DNA from 4 places in the Streptomyces sp. NBC_01465 genome. Region 2 is predicted to be linked to each of the others. Evidence: riboswitches for the same ligand, from Rfam matches in the RefSeq annotation. Region 2 holds a riboswitch; each other region holds the start of a gene.
The links. A riboswitch is a leader RNA that binds a small molecule or an ion and turns the genes downstream of it on or off. The one in region 2 is predicted to bind cyclic di-AMP.

Region 1 (4,830 bases), 3.1 Mb from region 2:
CGGCCCGGCGCGGCAGGGTGTCGGGCTCGACGGTGAGGGGTGCGACGGCGGTGGTCACGGCCACGGTCCCGCTGGCCGAACTGTTCGGCTACGCGTCCCGGCTCCGCAGCCGTACCCAGGGCCGCGGAACCTTCACCACCCGTCCGACGGGTTACGCACCCGTACCGGACGGAGTGAAGGCCGGCTAGCCCGGGCCAGGTGCTGCCGTGATCCGCGGACCTCGCGGATCACGGCAGCTGTCCGCGTCGCGCTGCGGTGCGCCGGTCCAGGATCTCCAGGGCCCGGCGCCCCCAGCGCAGGTTCTCCTCCTCGAAGAACATGCCGCGCATCAGCGTCAGATAGGGCCCGATCCGGTCGCTGTCGCGCAGGAACTCCTCCTCGCTCAACTCGCCGAGGAGGTGCTGCCGTACGCGCTCGTAGCGGGCGAGCTTGCCCTGCGCCCAGCCGATGCGCTCCTCGATGTGACCGCGCACGGCGTCGACGTCGCCGACGTCCAGGGCCTGCACCTTCACCATCAGCTCGTCGCGGGCGGCGGTGGGCCGGGGCTCCTTCGCGGTGAAGGCGGCGAGATCCGCCCTGCCGGTCGCGGACAGCGTGAACATCCGCTTGTTCGGCCGGCGCTCCTGCGGCACGACCCGCGCCTCGATGAGCCCGTCGGCGGCCAGGCGCTCCAGTTCTCGGTAGAGCTGCTGGGGCGTCGCCGCCCAGAAGTTCGACACGGAGACGTCGAAGATCTTCGCGAGGTCGTAGCCGGACGCCTCGCCTTCCAGGAGTGCGCCGAGCACCGCGTACTTCAGGGACATATGGACACGCTACATCGATGCGATTACTGTTACTCGCACCTATTCAACAAATTGACCATGAGGTGACGAGCATGCTCCCCTTCCGCACGGCCGTAGAAGCGGGCGACCACACCGCGATCGAGGCGCTCCTGGCCGAGGACGTGGTCTTCACCAGCCCGGTCGCCTTCAAGCCGTACCCCGGCAAGGCCATGACGGCGGCGATCCTGCGCGGCGTCACCCGGGTCTTCGAGGACTTCCATTACGTGAAGGAGATCAACAGCACAGACGGCCGCGACCACGCCCTGGTCTTCGAGGCCCGCGTGGGCGACCGCGCGATCACCGGCTGCGACTTCCTCCACCTGGACGAGGACGGCCTCATCGACGACTTCACGGTCATGGTCCGCCCCCTGTCGGCAGCCCAGGCGCTCTCCGCCGCGATGGGCGCCCAGTTCGAGCAGATCGCCCGCGAAGCCACCGGGGACAATCCGCCCATGCACACCCAGCTGTGAGCAATCTGTGGGCCGCTCGCGGTCAATGTGAGCAATTCCATTGGGGTTTGCGCATTTCCTCACGACCTGTTTAGCGTGCAACCTCCGCACTCAAGCGGAACCAATCTCTCCGGAACGCCGAGTCCTGCCGCCGGAGAGGTCAGGACATCAACGCACCGCACCACGGCAGGAGCGGGGGACCCAGGTAAGTCGCCGCGATCCAGCGATCGCGGCTAGGGGTGAAGCCGTGCAGCGCACGGCCGGGCAGCTCCAGCCCGAATCCGACAGCTCACCTCGCAGGCGTGGGAGAGGAACGCAGATTCATGCTGCCCACGAATGACGTGACCGCACGCAGGCCCCGCCGCACCCGCGTCCACCGCCTGGTCGCCGGAATGAGCCTCGCCGGGGTCGGCCTGGCCATCCCGCTGGTCTCCGCGACCACCGCGTCCGCCGCCCCGGCGCAGGCCACGACCGCCTCCGCGTCCGCGACCCAGGCGACCGCCACCTCCACGAGCTCCGCCAAGAGCGCCGGGACGTACACCGTCGCGGCGGGCGACTGGCTCTCCGGCATCGCCAAGAAGAAGAACGTCAGCGGCGGCTGGGAGAAGCTCTACGAGCTCAACAAGTCCGAACTGACCGACGGCGCCGACCACATCTACCCCGGCCAGGTGCTGAAGCTCACCGGAACCGCCACCAGCAGCAGCTCCTCCTCCGACACGAGCTCCTCGACGTCGTCGGACAGCGCTTCGACTTCGTCGAGCTCCTCGTCCGCCTCGTCGGCCTCGACCTCCACCTCGACCACGTCGAGCTCCAGCAGCACCACCGCGTCCGGCACCATGGCCGCCGCGACCGCCTACGCCGAGTCGCAAATCGGCACCCCGTACGTCTACGGCGGCTCCGACACCTCCGGCTGGGACTGCTCCGGCCTGACCCAGGCCGCGCTCGCCAAGGCCGGCATCTCGATCCCGCGCGTGGCCAACGACCAGGCCGCGGCCAGCACGCACGTCTCGCTCGACTCGCTGCAGGCGGGCGACCTGCTGTTCTGGTCCTCGGACGGCACCGACGCCGGTGTCTACCACGTGGGCATCTACATCGGCGACGGCAAGTTCGTGCAGGCCGCCAACCCGAGCTCCGGCGTCATCTACGACACGATCTCCAACTACACCCCGGACTTCGCCGGCCGCATCGGCTGAGTCTCCAGCGCTCGAAAGCGAACGGCCTGCCGGGCCCCGAGGGGTCCGGCAGGCCGTTTTCGCGCGCCGCGTCAGGTCAGGTCAGGTCGGATTCTGCGTGAGCAAGTGCGCCTTGTACGCCTCGCCGTACGTGCTGGTGGGCGTGCCGTTCCAGTCGGCGATCAGGTCATTGCCGCTGCCGGCGCACACCCCCCACGGATTCCACGTCCAGGCCAGGTAGCCGACACCCTTGCTGTCCGCCCAGTCCGTCACCTGGTCGAGATAGTCGTGGGCGCAGGTGTTCTGGCCGACCTCGCCGGCCGTGACCGGCACCTGGGCCGCAACCGCGCCGATCTGACTGTCCCAACAGGCCGCCGTCACGCAGGCGTTGAAGTTGTACGAGTGCCATGAAGCCATCAGGTTGCCGGCCGGGTCGACCGGCTTGTAGGTCAGCCACTGGGTGAGGTCGTTGGTCCAGGTCAGGCCGCCGGTCATGACCACATTGGTGGCGCCGGTGTCCCGTACCGCGTTGAGGAGGGTCTGCATCCCGGCGACCTTGTAGTCAATACCCGTGCAGGTGCCGCCGTCGCGCAGGCAGGTCCAAGCCTCAGTGGCATCCGACCAGTTGTTCGCGGCGTCCGGGTAGGGCTCGTTGAACAGGTCGAAGACGACCGCGTCGTTGCCCTTGAACATCTGGGCCACCTGGGTCCAGAAGGCCGGTGTGTACTGTGCGTCCGGCATCGGCTTCTGGCAGGTCGCCTTGGCGTCCGCGCAGCCGGCGCCCGGACCGCCGTACTGTCCGTAGGTCCAGTGCAGATCCAGGATCGGGTTGATCCCGTTGGCCACGAGCAGATCCGCGTAGTCCTTGACCGCCTGCCGGTACGCCTCGCCGCTGACGCCGTCCGCGGGCACATCGGCGGTACCCAGCCAGCACTCCTCGTTCAACGGCAGTCGGACCGCGTGGATGTTCCACGCCTTCATCGCGTCGACACTCGCCTGGTCCGCCGGGCCGTCGAACACCGGCTTGCCCTGGAAGCAGGCGTACTCGCCGCCGGAGCGGTTGACGCCGAGCAGCCGGTACGTGGCGCCGCTCGCGGTCCGAAGCTGGTTGCCCGAGACGTGCAGGGCCGGAGCCGGGCCACCGGCGTCCTGGCCGGTGACGGCCACCTTGGCAGGGGCGGAGGTCGTCGTCGCGCCGTCGTCGTCGACGGCGCGCGCGCTCAGCGCGTAGTTGCCGCGAGTGACGTTGGTCCAGGCGAAGGCGTACGGAGCGGTGGTGTCCGAGCCGATGACCGTGCTGCCGTTCAGGAATTCGACCCGGCCGACCGAGCCGTCCGCGTCGCTTGCAGTCGCCGCCAGGCCGATGGTGGCCGGGGCCTCGAACGAGGCGCCGTCCTGCGGGCTGGTCAGATTGACCGAGGGCGGCTTGTTCTCGGACGGCGCGCCGGTGCAGGGCACACCGTTGAGCGCGAAGTCGGCCGGCTGCGGCAACGGGTTCGGCGGCGAGGTGCCCGCGGCGGTGCGGGTCCACTCGCCTTGCAGACCGACGCTGCTGCTGGTCTGGCCCGTGGCGATGGTGCCGTTCCAACCGGCATCGGTGGCCGTGACCGACGTCGCCCCGGCAAACGTCGCGTTCCAGCCGCCGGTGGCGGTCTGACCGCTCGGCATCGTGAACGTCAGCTTCCACCGAGTCGTCGGATCGCCGAGATTCTTGATGGCGAGTGTGGTGTTGAAGCCGCCCGAAGTGGGGGTGGACTGCCAGGTGCTCAGATTCAGATAGGCGACTTCACAACCGGCGGTCGCGGCCGAGGCAGAGGACGGCACGGCTGCCGTACCTGCCGCGATCAGCAGCGTTGCGGCTAAACCGGACGCGATACGGAATCTTCGGTGGCGCATGGGATCTCCTCGCTCATGAAGGTGGGGGCTCTGGAGCATGGGAGCGCTCCCACCCTGCGGCAGCCCCATGAACCTGTCAAGAACCTGCACCAAGAGCGTCGCCCTGGTGAAGTCCCCCAGTCACCAGGGCGACTGGGGGACTGGGGGACTGGGGGACTTCACTATGTTCCCGAGGGGCGAGTTGGACCGGGAGCCTACGCGTCAACGAGCACTATTCGGGTCGAAGCGCGGTGCGGAGCAGGTGCACCAGATCATCTGCCGGGTAACCGCATGCGCGGGCGCGGTGGGCCGCCTGGAGGATGAGCTGGGCAAGGATCTTGCCGCAGTGGCCGTCCCGGTCGCGGCCCATCCACTCGTCCGGCTTCTCGATGCCGAGACCGGTCATGACCAGCCCGTTTTCGCGGCGGATCTCCTCCACCGTGTCGGTGACCGCCGCCAGGAGCGTGTCGCCCGGACGCTCGCACAGCAGCGCGAACGAATCACCCCAGCCCT
Region 2 (4,830 bases):
CATCATGCTGATCTTCGTCTTCCGCAGACGGCACTTCACCGGGATCGTCGACGGCGTCGTCTTCGCCGGTCTGACCGCGACCGGCTTCGCCTTCACCGAGAACATCCTCTATCTGGGCAGCGCCTTCGGCGAGGACCAGTCGATGGGCTTCTCGGGCTTCGCCTCGGTCACCGCGTCGACCTTCTTCATGCGGATCGTGATGGCGCCCTTCGCGCACCCGCTCTTCACGGTGATGACCGGCATCGGCTTCGGCATCGCCGCGCTCGCCCCCCGCCACCGGCGGCTGCAGCGCTACGCGGTCCCGGTCTGCGGGCTGCTCCTGGCCATGGGCATGCACGCTCTATGGAACGGCTCCACGCACTTCGGCGACTACGGCTTCTACATCGTCTACGCCACCTTCATGCTGCCCGTCTTCGGCCTGCTGACCTGGCTGGTGATCTGGACCCGCCAGCGCGAGCTGCGCACGATATCCGCCGAGCTCCCGGCGTACGCGGCGGCCGGCTGGCTCACCCCGGCCGAGCCGCTCGCCCTCTCCTCGATGCGGGCCCGCACCATGGCCAGGGAGTTCGCGGGGCGCACGTACGGAGGCAAGGCCGCGGCCCGTGCGGTGAGCGAGTACGAGGCCTTCGCGACGACGCTCGCCTTTCTCCGCCACCGGGCCCACCGGGGCGCGGTGGGCCCGGACTTCATGGCACGCGAGCAGGAGCTCCTGCACCACCTGTGGCAGCGCAAGGAGATAGCCGGGCCTGCGCTGCTGTACGCGGCGCAGGCGACCGGCAGGGTGCAGGTGCCGCCGCCGTATCTCCACTACGGCGGCTACAACCCGTACCAGCAGTACTAGGCGGCTGCCTCGGTCAGCGACGCCACCTCGTCCTCGGTGAGCTTCAGCTCGGCCACCGCCGTCAGCGCGGGCAGCTGCTCCACCGTGCGCGCGGAGGCGATCGGCGCGGCCACGGTGGGCTGTGCGGCGAGCCAGGCCAGCGCGACGGTCGCGACCTCGGCGTCGTGCGCGGCGGCGACCTTGTCGAGCGCGTCGAGGACCTTCAGACCCCGCTCGCTCTCCAGGTGCTTGCCGGCGCCCTCGGCCCGGGCGCTTTCCACAGCAGTGCCCGGACGGTACTTGCCGGTGAGGAAGCCCGAGGCGAGTGCGAAGTACGGGACGGCGCCGAGTCCGTGGCGGGCGGCGGTGTCCTGGAGCTCGCCCTCGTAGGTGTCGCGGGAGACCAGGTTGTAGTGCGGCTGCAGCGCGACGTACTTGGCGAGGCCCTCACGCTCCGAGAAGGCGAGCGAGGCCTCAAGACGCGCCGGGGAGATGTTCGATGCGGCGATCGCCCGCACCTTGCCCTCCTTCACCAGCGCGTCGAGCGCGGTGATGATCTCCTCGACCGCGACGGTCTCGTCGTCGAAGTGGGTGTAGTAGAGGTCGATGTAGTCGGTGCCGAGCCGCCGCAGCGAGGCCTCGGCCCCTGCCTTGATGGTGGCCGCGGAGAGCCCCTTGAGCTCGGGGTGTGCACCGACCTTCGTGGCGAGGACGATCTCGGAGCGGTTGGCACGCTCGGCGAACCACTTCCCGATGATGGTCTCCGACTCGCCGCCCTGGTTGCCCGGCACCCAGGCCGAGTACGCATCGGCGGTGTCGATGAAGTTGCCGCCCGCCGCGGCATACGCGTCGAGCACGGCGAAGGACTGCGCCTCGTCGGCGGTCCAGCCGAAGACGTTGCCGCCGAGGGCGAGCGGGAAGACGGAGAGGTCGGACGATCCGAGCGTACGGAGAGAAGTCATGGGTTGATCAACCTCCGCCCCGGTCCGCCTATTCCGTTCCGGGTACACCAAAACCGGCAGCCCTGGCGTCGGGGGGGGGTTGCCGCCAGGACTGCCGGTGTCTTTGGGGGTGCGGGATCAGGGGTTGATGCCGCGGGCCTGCAGCCAGGCCATCGGGTCGATCGGGTCGCCGCCGCCCGGCCGGACCTCGAGGTGGAGGTGCGGGCCGGTGACGTTGCCGGTGGCGCCGACGCGGCCGATGACGTCGCCCGTGGTGACCTTCTGCCCGGCGCTGACGTTCAGCGAGGACTGGTGGCAGAACCACAGCTCCGTACCGTCGTCGAGGACGATCACGGTGCGGTAGCCGTACGAGCCGGACCAGCCCGCCGACTTGACCGTGCCGCTGTGGACGGCCTTGATCGGGGTGCCGGTGGGAGCCGCGAAGTCCAGACCCGTGTGGTAGCCGGAGGACCACATCGAACCGGCGTCGCCGAAGTGCGAGGTGAGGGTGTACGAGGCGACGGGCAGCGAGTAGCTGGCGGCCAGCTTCGCGAGGCGCTCGGCCTCCGCCTTCTTCGCCGCCTCTTCGGCGGCCTTCTTCTTGGCGGCGGCCTCCTTGGCGGCGGCCGCGTCCTGCTTCTTCTTCGCCTCGGCGGCGGCCTTCTCGGCGGCCGCCTTCTCTGCGGCGGCTTGAGCCTCGGCGTCCGCGCCGGCCTGCTGCTGCTCGGCCTGCTGCAGGATCCGGGCGCGCAGCGTCTCGCCGGCGTCCGTGGTGCCCTGGCCGGAGGAGCTGGTGGTGAGGCCCGCGGTGGAGAGGGGCGTGGTGTTCGTTTCCGTACCCGAAGCGGAGTCCGGGGCGATGTCCGCCTTGATGACTTCCGGCAGGTGGTCGGTGACCGAGGCCGGGAGGTCGGGCAGGGATATGGAGACCGGGGCCTTGCCCTCGGCGCTGGCTATGCCGCCGGCGCCGACTGCCGCGATGACGCCGACACCCAACACCGTGGAGCTGCGGGCGAGTCCGCCGCGCTGCTTGGCGACACGGTGTCTGCCGCGGACCGGACGGACGGAGTCCTCGGTGGGGTTCCACTCGTCCCAGGTCTCGCCGCCACCGTCACCTCCGAAGCCGAACGCGTCACGGTCATTCGGGACATAAAGGGCTTCAGGGGCAGGGTTGTTGGACGCCACGGAGGCGTGCTCCTTTCCTTCCTTCTCGCCTACCGGGTTAGCTGACGGGTTCGGAGCAGGAAGGTCTCCTACGGGCCAGGTTCAGCCCGATTCACCCCAATTGGTGGTTCCCCGGTTCCCTTGCGGAATTCGGCGCATGCGCACGGTGCCGTCTCTTGCGACGGCTGGGACGACCGCGCTGCGTTATCGAACGTTAATAGACGCGGGGGCCTGATTCCAAGCCGTTCCGACTGATCGTTAACGCCTTTGGCCTGGACTTAACGGGACAGAAGGCCTTGAAACATGTCGACTTGCCAGTCCCAATCGAAACCCCTGTTTTCTGACAGTGCATCAAATGTTATGCAGTTGCTTGTCTGGGTCGTCCTTCGATTACGGACTGTGCCGGACGATGTCCACGGTCAGCCGCCGCTCCGGCTGACCGTCCCCCGGCCGCCCCACCGCGAGCAGCGCCATGTCGTCCGTCGACCCGCCCCCCGTGTGCAGCCGTACGTCGTCGGTGAGCGCGTCCAGAAGCGCGTCGGGCCCGGGGAAGATCCGCCCGCGCAGCCGCCCGACCGGGTCGTAGAAGACCCCGGCCTTGTCCCGCGCCTCCGAAAGCCCGTCCGTGTAGAACAGCAGCGTCGACCCGGCCGGCAGCGGCCAGGTGTCGGCGCGGTCGGGCCAGCTCCCCAACTCGGCCATCCCCAGCGGCAGTGCGGGGCTGGTCGGCGCGAGCGCGTCCAGCGCCCCGTCGGCGTGCAGCATCAGCGGCTCGGGGTGCCCGCGGTTGACCAGCCGTACGACACCGAGCCCCCGCGGGATCTCCCCGAGCACCGCCGTCGTGAACCCCTCGAAGGCGTCGAGCCCGTCGCGCCGTCTCCCCTCCCGCGCCAGCGCCCGCTCCAGCCGCAGCGCGACCCCCTCCAGGGTGGACTCCTGCTCGGCCGCCTCGCGGAAGGCGCCGATGACCACGGCCACCGCCTCGACGGCGTCGAGCCCCTTCCCGCGTACGTCACCGACCACCAGCCGCACCCCGTACGGCGTCTCCTGTACGGCGAACAGATCGCCCCCGATGAACGCGCCCGCCTGCGCGGCCTCGTACCGCGCCGCGATGTGCAGCCCGCCGATCCGGTCGGCGGGCTGCGGCAGCACGGCGCGCTGGGCGGTCTCGGCGATGACGCGGGCGGAGGCGAGCTGCTCGCCGCTGCGGCGGATGACGACGTTGATGAAGACGGCGAGCACGACCACGGTGACCACCGTGAAGAGCTCGGAGAGCGAGACGACCGTCAGCGTCTCGCGGTTGTAGATCCGCAGCCCCACGACCACCGCGACCGAGATGATCCCGATCCGGACGGTGGCCGCGGTGCTGAAGAACGGCGCGGCGATCAGAGGGGCCGCGGAGAAGAGGGGGGACGCGGTGTAGTTCGCCGGGGTCACCAGGTCGAAGCAGACCCCGGCGACGATCAGCAGCACGGGCAGCACGCGCACGAAGAGACGTACCCCCGCGCTCTCTGCTCGCTGCCCCACCGCGTCTCTCCTGCCCGGTCCGTACACGGCTGCGGACGGTACCGCGCCCCACTCAGGCTCCTCGGAGCCGCGCCGTCCGGCTATTCGGCCTCCGCCATCCGGGGGACCCTCGGGGCGGGCGCGGGTGCCAGCCGCCCGCCGCGCCCCAGCAGCCCCACGGCCATCGCACACCCCAGGCCCACCACCACGAACACCGGCCACACGGTCTGTCCGTACGAGCCGAGCAGCCAGCCCGTCCCGAGGTTCCCGAGCGTGATGCCGATCCCGCAGACGGTGTTGTAGAGGCCGTAGTGCGTGGCGACCCAGCGGCCCCCGGAGAGCGCGACGATGGTGTCCATCTCGTACGGGTAGAGCACCGCGGTCCCCACCGCGAGGACG
Region 3 (4,830 bases), 1.2 Mb from region 2:
CCCCGACGAGCGTGCAGGTGGTCGCCGTCACCGGACCGCACACCACCGGGCTGTGGAGGCGGCAGGTGGTCGGGGTCTTCGAGTGGCTGACCTCGGAACTCGCGCCCTACCCGGGGCGGACCGCGCCCGCGAAGGGCATCTGATCGATGGGGGCGAGGCGGACCGGGGCGCCGGGGTGCGGGGCGTGGATCATCTGGCCGCCGCCCACGTACAGGCCAACGTGGCTGATGCCCGAGTAGAAGAACACCAGGTCGCCGGGGGCCAGTTCGGACTGGCTGACGCGCTGCCCGGCGTTGATCTGCGTGTACGTGGTGCGGGGGAGCGAGACGCCCGCCGAGCGGTACGCGGCCTGCGTGAGCCCCGAGCAGTCGAAGGCGTTGGGGCCTGTCGCGCCCCAGACGTAGGGGCTGCCGAGAGCTGAGTACGCGAACGAAACCGCCTGCGCCGCACGGGAGTTGGGGGCCACGGCCGAGGAGCGGGCCACCGAGCGGCTGGCGGCCGCGGCGGGGGCAGCGGCCGTGTCGCCGCTCTCGTAGCTGGCGCGCTCGGGGGCGCTGAGGCGGGCGAGGAGCGCCTGGGCGTCGCGGATCTTGGCCTGGACCTCTGCCTTGTTCTTCTTCAACTCGGCCTGGTCGGCGCGGAGTTGTGTGAGCCGGTCGTCGGCCGTGGAGCGCAGCTGGTCGATCTGGCCGATCTGGTGCTGGATGTCGTCGATGTCGGCGGACTGGCGTGCGCCCACCTGGTCGACCAGCGAGGCCCGGTCGAGGAACTGCGAGGGGTCCGAGGAGAGCAGCACCTGCACGGTCGGGTCGATGCCCCCGGTGCGGTACTGGGCGGCCGCGCTCTGCCCGATCTGGCGCCGGGCGGCGTTGAGGGTCTCGGTCTTGCGGGCGGCCTCGTCCTGCAGCGCGGAGATGGCCTTGCGGGTGGTCTGCGTCTTCTGCTTGGCGCCGTTGTACGCCTCGGTGGCGACCTCCGCCTCCTGGTAGAGCTTGTCGACCTTGGCCTTGACCTGCGCGGGGGTGAGGTTCGGCTCCGCGTGCCCGATGCCTTCGAAGGCGGTGGCGGAGGCCGCGGTGGCGATCGCGAGGGTGGCCGCCGTTCGGGCGGCGGGGCCGGAGAGCGGGCGCTGCTTGGGCTTTCGGTGAGCGGCCACGGGGGCGGGTCACGTCCTTCCGTATGACGTCCGTTACGTGCGTCCGGCGGCGGCCCGCACAGGGGGAGCGGGCCGCCGCCGGTTCTTTCGGCGGTGGTGACCGACAGTCGTCCGATCCAGCGGACGGGACGGCGGTGGGGAGCCGGTCACCTGGAGAAGGACGCTAAACCTGATGGTTGCGCGAAAGTGATGGAGTGACTGGAAGTGGTTCATTTTGGTCAGTGCGTGAGCGTCTGTGACCGGTGGGGTGGGGGCGTCTCTTTGGATTCCGGGGCTCTGTGACCGAAGCGGTGGATGTGCACGACCTGAGTGAAAGGTGGTGCTAAGGGGTGGCTAGGGTCGGGGCCATGGACGTACTGATCAATGTCTTCGTGGGCCTGCACATCATCGGCATCGCCTCGCTGCTCGGCGGATTCCTGACCCAGATGAAGGCGATGGGCGCGGGCACGGCGCGCTTCGTGCCCGCGATGCTGCACGGTGCGCTGACGATGCTGGTCACGGGGGTCGCGCTGGTCGGGCTCAACCAGGCCGACGACCACACCGTCAACAACATCAAGATCGGCGTCAAGCTGGCGATCCTGATCGTCATTCTCGGCCTGGTCTACGTCAAGCGTGACGAGGAGAAGGTCGAGAAGGGGCTGTTCGGTGCGGTCGGCGGCCTGACCGTGGCCAACATCTTCATCGCGGTGCTGTGGACCTGAGGAGCTTGAGCTACGCGGGGCGCACCGAGCCGTAGATCGGCATGTAGTAGATCGACTCCTCGCGGACGTTCGCGCCCGTGTGCGGCGCGTGGATCATCTTGCCGCCGCCGATGTAGATCCCGACATGGCTGATGTCGTCGTAGAAGAAGACCAGGTCACCGGGTTGCAGATCCGCCGTCGCGACGCGCGTGCCGACCTTCACCTGGTCCCAGGTGGTGCGCGGCAGGTCGATGCCGGCGGCCTTCCAGGCGGCCTGGGTGAGGCCCGAGCAGTCGTAGGAGCTGGGGCCCGTCGCGCCCCAGACGTACGGCTTGCCCATCTGCGCGCGGGCGAAATCGAGGACCTTGGCGGCCTTCGCCGCGTACGAGCTGGAGGACGAGGAAGAGGAGGACGAGCCCGAACTGGCTTCCTTCTTCGCGGCCTCCGCCTTCGCCGCCTTCTCCGCCGCGGCCTGCTTGGCCGCCAGGTCGGCGGCCTTCTTCGCCGCCGCCTCCTGTCGCGCCTTCTCCAGTGCCGCCAGCCGCGCCTTCTCCTCGGCCGTCAGCTTCGAGAGCAGCTCGCGCGTCTCGGCGAGCTTCGACTGCACCTGCTGTTTGGTCGCCTTCAGATCGGCCTGCGACGTGGTGAGCGTCTCCAACTGCTCGGTCGCCTCGGCCCGTTCCTTCGCCGCCGCCTTCTGCTGCTTGGTGTAGTCGTCGACCGCGTGCGTCTGCTGCGCCGACAACTGCTTCATCAGCTGGTTCTGGTCGAAGTACGACTGCGGGTCGCTGGCCAGGAGCATCGTCGCGGTGGAGGCGAGATTGCCGCCCCGGTACTGCGCGGCCGCGTACTGCCCCAGCTCGCGCCGCGAGTCGTTCAGCTGCTGGGTGCGCTGGGCGACGGCGTCCAGGAGCCGGTCGACCTTCTTGCGCTGCTGAGCGGTGGACTCCTTCGCGGCGTCGTACCTCTGCGTCTCGGTGCCGGCCTGCCGGTACAGGTCGTCGACCTTCTTCTGTACGTCCTCGATGCTCGGCTTCGGCTGCACGGGCGCGGCCTGCGCGCTCTGTGCGAGCAGCGAGACGGAGGCGAGGGCGGCGGTGGTGATGCCGACTGCGGGAGCCGTGGCCCGTATTCGGGTACGCGGCTTGCGGTGGTCTGCCAAGGCAGGCGTGTTCCTTCCGTGGACCGCCTACCGGGTTAGCTGTCGGGTTCGGGCTGTCGGAAGGCCGCCCTACGGTCCTGGGGGGTACGGACCGATTCACCCCGGTGGTGCTTGGTGGGTCCCCGGCTCCAACTGCCGTACGGCAGAGCGGACTCGGCGCGGCGGCGCGCTCCGGCGCGGGTCGCCGGTGGGGGCACGGCCACCTGACGGAGCACGGTAGCCAACCCCTGGGGCGGGTGGGAAGCCTGATGTTCGATATGCCCGATACATTTTCGTGACCTCTCGGGACCGGACGTAAAGGCACGCGTCAGGTGTACGCACCGGTGCGGTCGGTAACGGAACGTGATGGGGGTGGTGCGGTTCCCGTCTACGGGGCCCTCGCTGCCGATCCCTGCCCGGACTGTCAGTCGTGCGGCCTAGACTCGGTAGACGATGAGCAGCCTCTTTGACGACAGCTTCCTGGCGAACCTCCAGCCCACCGAGGACGCGCCCCCGCCCCCCGAGGAGCACGCTCCGGAGGAGGAGGTCCCCGCCGACCTCTTCGGCGGAGCCTTCGACGGGCCGCCCCGCGACGCGTACTACCGCGACGGCGCCCCCCGCCCCGCCGTGGACCCCGCCGCGCTCCTGGACGGCCTGAACACCGAGCAGCGCGCCGCCGTCGTGCACTCGGGGTCCCCGCTGCTCATCGTGGCCGGCGCCGGCTCCGGCAAGACCCGCGTGCTGACGCACCGCATCGGGCATCTGCTGGGCGCCCGTGGCGTCCACCCCGGCCAGATCCTCGCGATCACCTTCACCAACAAGGCCGCTGGTGAGATGAAGGAGCGCGTGGAAGGGCTCATCGGCCCGCGCGCAGGCGCCATGTGGGTGCTGACCTTCCACAGCGCCTGCGTCCGCATCCTGCGCCGCGAGTCGAAGAAGCTCGGTTTCACGTCGTCCTTCTCGATCTACGATGCCGCCGACTCCAAGCGGCTGATGGCCCTGGTCTGCCGCGATCTGGACCTGGACCCCAAGCGGTTCCCGCCCAAGTCCTTCAGCGCCAAGATCTCCAACCTCAAGAACGAGCTCATCGACGAGGAGACCTTCGCGGGGACGGCCGCCGACGGCTTCGAGAAGACGCTCGCCGAGGCGTACCGGATGTACCAGGCGCGGCTGCGCGAGGCCAACGCCCTGGACTTCGACGACATCATCATGACCACGGTGCACCTGCTCCAGGCGTTCCCGGATGTCGCCGAGCACTACCGGCTGCGGTTCAGGCACGTACTCGTCGACGAGTACCAGGACACCAACCACGCCCAGTACACGCTGGTCAAGGAGCTGGTGGGGTCCGGTCCCGCCCCCGCCGAGCTGTGCGTCGTCGGTGACGCGGACCAGTCGATCTACGCCTTCCGGGGCGCGACGATCCGCAACATCCTCCAGTTCGAGGAGGACTACCCGAACGCGACCACGATCCTGCTCGAGCAGAACTACCGGTCCACGCAGACCATCCTCTCCGCCGCCAACGCCGTCATCGAGCGGAACGAGAGCCGCAGGCCCAAGAACCTGTGGACCGACGCGGGCGAGGGCGCGAAGATCGTCGGCTACGTCGCCGACACCGAGCACGACGAGGCGCAGTACATCGCCGAGGAGATCGACCGCCTCACGGACGCGGGCGACGCCAAGGCCGGAGACGTCGCCGTCTTCTACCGTACGAACGCCCAGTCCCGTGTCTTCGAAGAGATCTTCATCCGGGTCGGGCTGCCGTACAAGGTCGTCGGCGGAGTGCGCTTCTACGAGCGCAAGGAGGTCAGGGATGTGCTGGCCTATCTGCGCGTCCTCGCCAACCCCGAGGACAC
Region 4 (4,830 bases), 2.1 Mb from region 2:
GGATCGCCGTGCATACCGAGTGCGCCGGAATGCGCATCACCGAACCTCCGCCTTAATCCCCGCGAAACGCGGTCGATCGACGCCTGTTCGGCGACTCTATTGCAGCGGACGTGAATTTCCGATGGCGGCCGGTTAATCATGGATATCTTTTGGCCACGGAACCGTACGCGGAAGGCCCCGGCGCTGATGCGCCGGGGCCTTCTCGGTGGTGCTACGGGTGGAGCAGCTGTCAGACGTTCACGCCGTGCGAGCGCAGGTACGCGACCGGGTCGATGTCCGAGCCGTACTCGGCGGTCGTACGGGCCTCGAAGTGCAGGTGCGGGCCGGTGACGTTGCCGGTGGCGCCGGAGAGGCCTATCTGCTGGCCGGAGGTGACGGCGGAGCCGACCGAGACGCCGATGGACGAGAGGTGGCCGTACTGCGTGTACGTGCCGTCGTTCATCTTGATGACGACGTTGTTGCCGTACGCGCCGCCCCAGCCGGCCTCGACGACGGTGCCGGCGCCGACGGCGTGGACCGAGGTGCCCGACGCGGCGTGGAAGTCGATGCCGGTGTGGCTGCCGGAGGACCAGAGGCTGCCGCCGGTCTTGTAGCCGGTGGAGACGTAGGAGCCCGTTATGGGCGCGACGTAGGCGTTCAGGCGCTTGCGCTCGGCCTCGCGGGCGGCGCGCTCCTTGGCCTCGCGCTCCTGCTTCGCCTTGGCCTCGGCCTTCGCCTTGGCTTCGCGTGCCTTCTTGGCCTTGGCCTCGGCCTTCGCCTTGGCTTCCGCCTTGGCCTTCGCGGCGGCCTTGGCCGTGGCGGCCTCGTGCTTCTGCGCGGCGGCCTGGGCGTCGACGTGCGCGGCGAGGGAGTCGCCGATCACGATGGTCTGGGTGAGGCCGGTGGTGTCCACGGCGGGGGCCGCGGCTTCGGCGGCCATGGCCGGGGCGGCCAGGGTTCCGACGACGCCGGTCGTGGCGAGGGCGGCGGCACCGGCGAAGGTCGCGGTCCTGCGCGTCAGACGGTTCGGGGCACGGTGCTTACCGGTAGGGCGGGCGAACGCCATGAAGGGGCTGGTCCTTTCCTTCCTTCTCGCCTACCGGGTTAGCTGACGGGTTCGGAGCAGGAAGGTCTCCTACGGGCGTGCGCCTTGCGGCTGGGCCCGATTCACCCCAGGGACTGAGTGGGTCCCCGGCTCCCCAGGCTCGCGCCTGACGGGGACTCGGCGATCACTGTCCGGGGCCGCGGATGCGGCTTACGTACGACGAACAGCGAAATCGACGCTAAACGCTCCCGCTTACCGGAACCAAACAGACAGCTTGTTTTGTAGCGCACGCCACAGGACATCCAGGCAACCACAGAACAAACCGGACAAAAGGGAGAACCTCGGCGGCCGCCCGGCCGCCGAGGTCCCTTTTGCCCCTGTCCGTCAATCAGCCCGTGACGACGGTCACTTCGCCGATGCCCAGCTGCCTGACGGGCTCCGCGATCTTCGCCGCGTCCCCGACCAGGACCGTGACGAGGCGGTCCTCGGGGAAGGCGTTGACGACCGCGGCCGTGGCCTCGACCGTCCCGGTCTCCGCCAGCCGCGCGTACAACTGCGCCTGGAAGTCGTCGGGAAGGTGCTGCTCGACCTGGTCGGCGAGCGTGCCCGCGACCGCCGCCGCCGTCTCGAACTTCAGCGGGGCGACACCCACCAGGTTCTGTACGGCGGTCTCGCGCTCCGCGTCGGTGAGCCCCTCGGCGGCGAGCGTGCGCAGCACCTTCCAGAGGTCCTCCAGCGCCGGTCCAGTGGACTCCGTGTCCACCGAGCCGCTGATGGCGAGCATCGCGGCGCCGCTGCCGTCGGCGGCGGAGCGCATCACCTGGCCGAAGGCCCGGACGCCGTAGGTGTAGCCCTTCTCCTCGCGCAGGACGCGGTCCAGACGCGAGGTGAGGGTGCCGCCGAGGCAGTACGTACCGAGCACCTGGGCGGGCCAGACGCGGTCGTGCCGGTCGGCGCCGATCCGGCCGATCAGCAGCTGGGTCTGTACGGCGCCGGGGCGGTCCACGACGATCACGCGGCCCGTGTCGTCGGCGGTGATCGGCGGGGCCGGGCGCGGGGCCGCGGTGTTGCCGGTCCAGTCGCCGAGGGTCTCGGCGAGCAGCGCGTCCAGGTCGACGCCGGTGAGGTCACCGACGACCACGGCCGTGGTCGTGGCGGGGCGCACATGGGCGTCGTAGAAGGCGCGGACCCCGGCGGCGTCGATGTTCGACACCGTCTCCTCGGTGCCCTGGCGGGGGCGCGACATGCGCAGGGTCGCCGGGAAGAGCTCCTTGGAGAGCTGCTTGGCGGCGCGGCGGCCCGGGTTGGCCTGCTCGTGCGGGATCTCGTCGAGGCGGTTGCGTACGAGCCGGCTGATCTCGCCGTCGGCGAAGGCCGGTGCGCGCAGTGCCTCGGCGAGCAGGCCGAGCCCCTTCGGCAGCCGGGAGACGGGGACCTCCAGGGAGACCCGGATGCCCGGGTGGTCCGCGTGGGCGTCCATGGTGGCGCCGCAGCGCTCCAGTTCGGCCGCGAACTCCTCGGCGGTGTGCTTGTCGGTGCCCTCGTTGAAGGCGCGCGACATGATCGTGGCGATCCCGTCGAGGCCCTCGGGCTCGGCGTCCAGGGGGGCGTCGAGGTTGACCTCGACGGCGACCACCTGCTGGCCCGGACGGTGACAGCGCAGCACCGTCAGACCGTTGGGGAGCGTGGAACGCCCGGGGGCCGGGAACGCCCAGGGCGTTGCGGTGCCCGGCTGGGGCTGCGGGTGGTACGTCATGCTCACGGCAGCGGTGTCGGTGGTCTCCGTCACTGGTCCGCCCCCTCTTCTTCGGTCGCATCGGCGGCGGTGGTCGGCTCGTACACGAGGACCGCACGGTTGTCGGGGCGCAGACGCGCCTTGGCGACCGCCTGCACCTCCTCGGCCGTGACGTCGAGGACCCGCTGCACGGCGGTCAGCGCGAGCTGCGGGTCGCCGAACAGGACGGCGTACCTGCACAGTTCGTCGGCGCGCCCCGCCACGGTGCCGAGCCGGTCCAGCCACTCGCGCTCCAACTGGGCCTGGGCGCGCTCCATCTCCTCGGCCGTGGGGCCCTGCTCGGCGAACCGGGCGAGCTCCTCGTCGACGGCCGCCTCGATCTGCGGGACCTCGACACCGCCCGACGTCTTGACGTCCAGCCAGCCGAGCGAGGGGGCACCGGCCAGCCGGAGCAGGCCGAAGCCGGCCGCGACGGCCGTCTGGTCGCGCCGTACGAGACGGTTGTGCAGCAGGGAGGACTCGCCGCCGCCGAGGATCGTGAGGGCGATGTCGGCCGCGTCGCACTCGCGGGTGCCGTCCTGCGGGAGGCGGTAGGCGGCCATCAGCGCGCGCGACGGAACCTCCTCGTGGACCTCTTCGCGCAGCTGCTCGCCGATGGTCTCCGGGAGCGAGCCGTCGCGCGGCGGCTGCTTGCCGTCGTGCGCGGGGATCGTGCCGAAGTACTTCTCGACCCAGGCGAGGGTCTGCGCCGGGTCGATGTCACCGACGACCGAGAGCACCGCGTTGTTGGGCGCGTAGTACGTACGGAAGAAGGCGCGCGCGTCCTCGAGGGTCGCTGCGTCGAGGTCGGCCATCGAGCCGATCGGCGTGTGGTGGTACGGGTGCCCCTCCGGGTAGGAGAGGCCGGTCAGCTTCTCGAACGCGGTGCCGTAGGGCACGTTGTCGTACCGCTGCCGGCGCTCGTTCTTGACGACGTCGCGCTGGTTCTCCATCGACTCCTCGTCGAGGGCGGCGAGCAGCGAGCCCATCCGGTCCGCCTCCAGCCAGAGCGCGAGCTCCAGCTGGTGGGTGGGCATCGTCTCGAAGTAGTTGGTGCGCTCGAAGCTGGTGGTTCCGTTGAGCGATCCGCCGGCTCCCTGCACCAGCTCGAAGTGACCGTTGCCCTTCACCTGTCCGGAGCCCTGGAACATCAGGTGCTCGAAGAGGTGAGCCAGGCCCGTACGGCCCTTGACCTCGTGGCGCGAACCGACGTCGTACCAGAGGCAGACTGCGGCGACCGGGGTCAGGTGGTCCTCGGAGAGCACCACGCGCAGGCCATTGGCCAGCCTGTGTTCCGTTGCTGTCAGGCCGCCGGAGGAGGCCTCGGCGGTGGCCGTGTGACCCATGGGCATGTACGTCCCTTCGATCGCGGTAAAGAGAAAAGCGAAGTCCTGCCACTGTATGCAAGCGCACCGACAGCGCGCTAAGTTCCCGGGTCGCGGTCGGTGTTGTCAGTGGGACGGTCCACAATGGTCGGCGTCCCTACCTGACCAAGGCATGTGAAGGAGCCGCAGCAGCGATGGCCCGCCGCAGCACGAAGACCCCGCCGCCGGAGGACTTCGAGGAGAAGATCCTCGACATCGACGTGGTCGATGAAATGCAGGGCTCCTTCCTCGAGTACGCGTACTCGGTGATCTACTCCCGGGCCCTGCCGGACGCCCGGGACGGTATGAAGCCCGTCCACCGGCGCATCGTCTACCAGATGAACGAGATGGGGCTGCGCCGCGACCGCGGCTATGTGAAGTGTGCCCGTGTCGTCGGCGAAGTGATGGGCAAGCTGCACCCGCACGGCGACGCGTCCATCTACGACGCCCTGGTGCGCATGGCACAGCCCTTCTCGATGCGGCTCCCGCTCGTCGACGGGCACGGCAACTTCGGTTCCCTCGGCAACGACGACCCGCCGGCCGCCATGCGGTACACCGAGTGCCGGATGGCCGACGCCACGACGCTGATGACCGAGTCCATCGACGAGGACACGGTCGATTTCACGCCGAACTACGACGGCCAGGAGCAGGAGCCGGGCGTCCTGCCC

Region 1: another riboswitch for cyclic di-AMP. It lies ahead of OG707_RS34850 (C40 family peptidase); the one in region 2 lies ahead of OG707_RS20765 (M23 family metallopeptidase).
Region 3: another riboswitch for cyclic di-AMP. It lies ahead of OG707_RS15140 (C40 family peptidase); the one in region 2 lies ahead of OG707_RS20765 (M23 family metallopeptidase).
Region 4: another riboswitch for cyclic di-AMP. It lies ahead of OG707_RS30690 (M23 family metallopeptidase); the one in region 2 lies ahead of OG707_RS20765 (M23 family metallopeptidase).

What each region holds. Positions count from the first base shown of each region.
Region 1 covers NZ_CP109467.1:7,473,423-7,478,252, reverse strand. The annotation lists gene fusA (elongation factor G) at 1-188, shown strand, start outside; gene OG707_RS34860 (PadR family transcriptional regulator) at 228-803, opposite strand; gene OG707_RS34855 (nuclear transport factor 2 family protein) at 875-1,291, shown strand; cyclic di-AMP (ydaO/yuaA leader) riboswitch at 1,435-1,588, shown strand; gene OG707_RS34850 (C40 family peptidase) at 1,594-2,463, shown strand; gene OG707_RS34845 (cellulase family glycosylhydrolase) at 2,545-4,338, opposite strand; gene OG707_RS34840 (hypothetical protein) at 4,550-4,830, opposite strand, start outside.
Region 2 covers NZ_CP109467.1:4,401,821-4,406,650, reverse strand. The annotation lists gene OG707_RS20775 (PrsW family intramembrane metalloprotease) at 1-841, shown strand, start outside; gene OG707_RS20770 (aldo/keto reductase) at 838-1,782, opposite strand; gene OG707_RS20765 (M23 family metallopeptidase) at 1,900-2,946, opposite strand; cyclic di-AMP (ydaO/yuaA leader) riboswitch at 2,958-3,091, opposite strand; gene OG707_RS20760 (PP2C family protein-serine/threonine phosphatase) at 3,316-4,452, opposite strand; gene OG707_RS20755 (MFS transporter) at 4,533-4,830, opposite strand, start outside.
Region 3 covers NZ_CP109467.1:3,242,239-3,247,068, reverse strand. The annotation lists gene OG707_RS15155 (alpha/beta hydrolase) at 1-143, shown strand, start outside; gene OG707_RS15150 (C40 family peptidase) at 107-1,156, opposite strand; gene OG707_RS15145 (hypothetical protein) at 1,504-1,857, shown strand; gene OG707_RS15140 (C40 family peptidase) at 1,868-2,998, opposite strand; cyclic di-AMP (ydaO/yuaA leader) riboswitch at 3,007-3,153, opposite strand; gene pcrA (DNA helicase PcrA) at 3,431-4,830, shown strand, end outside.
Region 4 covers NZ_CP109467.1:6,511,951-6,516,780, reverse strand. The annotation lists gene OG707_RS30695 (GntR family transcriptional regulator) at 1-37, opposite strand, end outside; gene OG707_RS30690 (M23 family metallopeptidase) at 230-1,045, opposite strand; cyclic di-AMP (ydaO/yuaA leader) riboswitch at 1,059-1,217, opposite strand; gene OG707_RS30685 (M16 family metallopeptidase) at 1,413-2,780, opposite strand; gene OG707_RS30680 (M16 family metallopeptidase) at 2,810-4,150, opposite strand; gene OG707_RS30675 (DNA gyrase/topoisomerase IV subunit A) at 4,318-4,830, shown strand, end outside.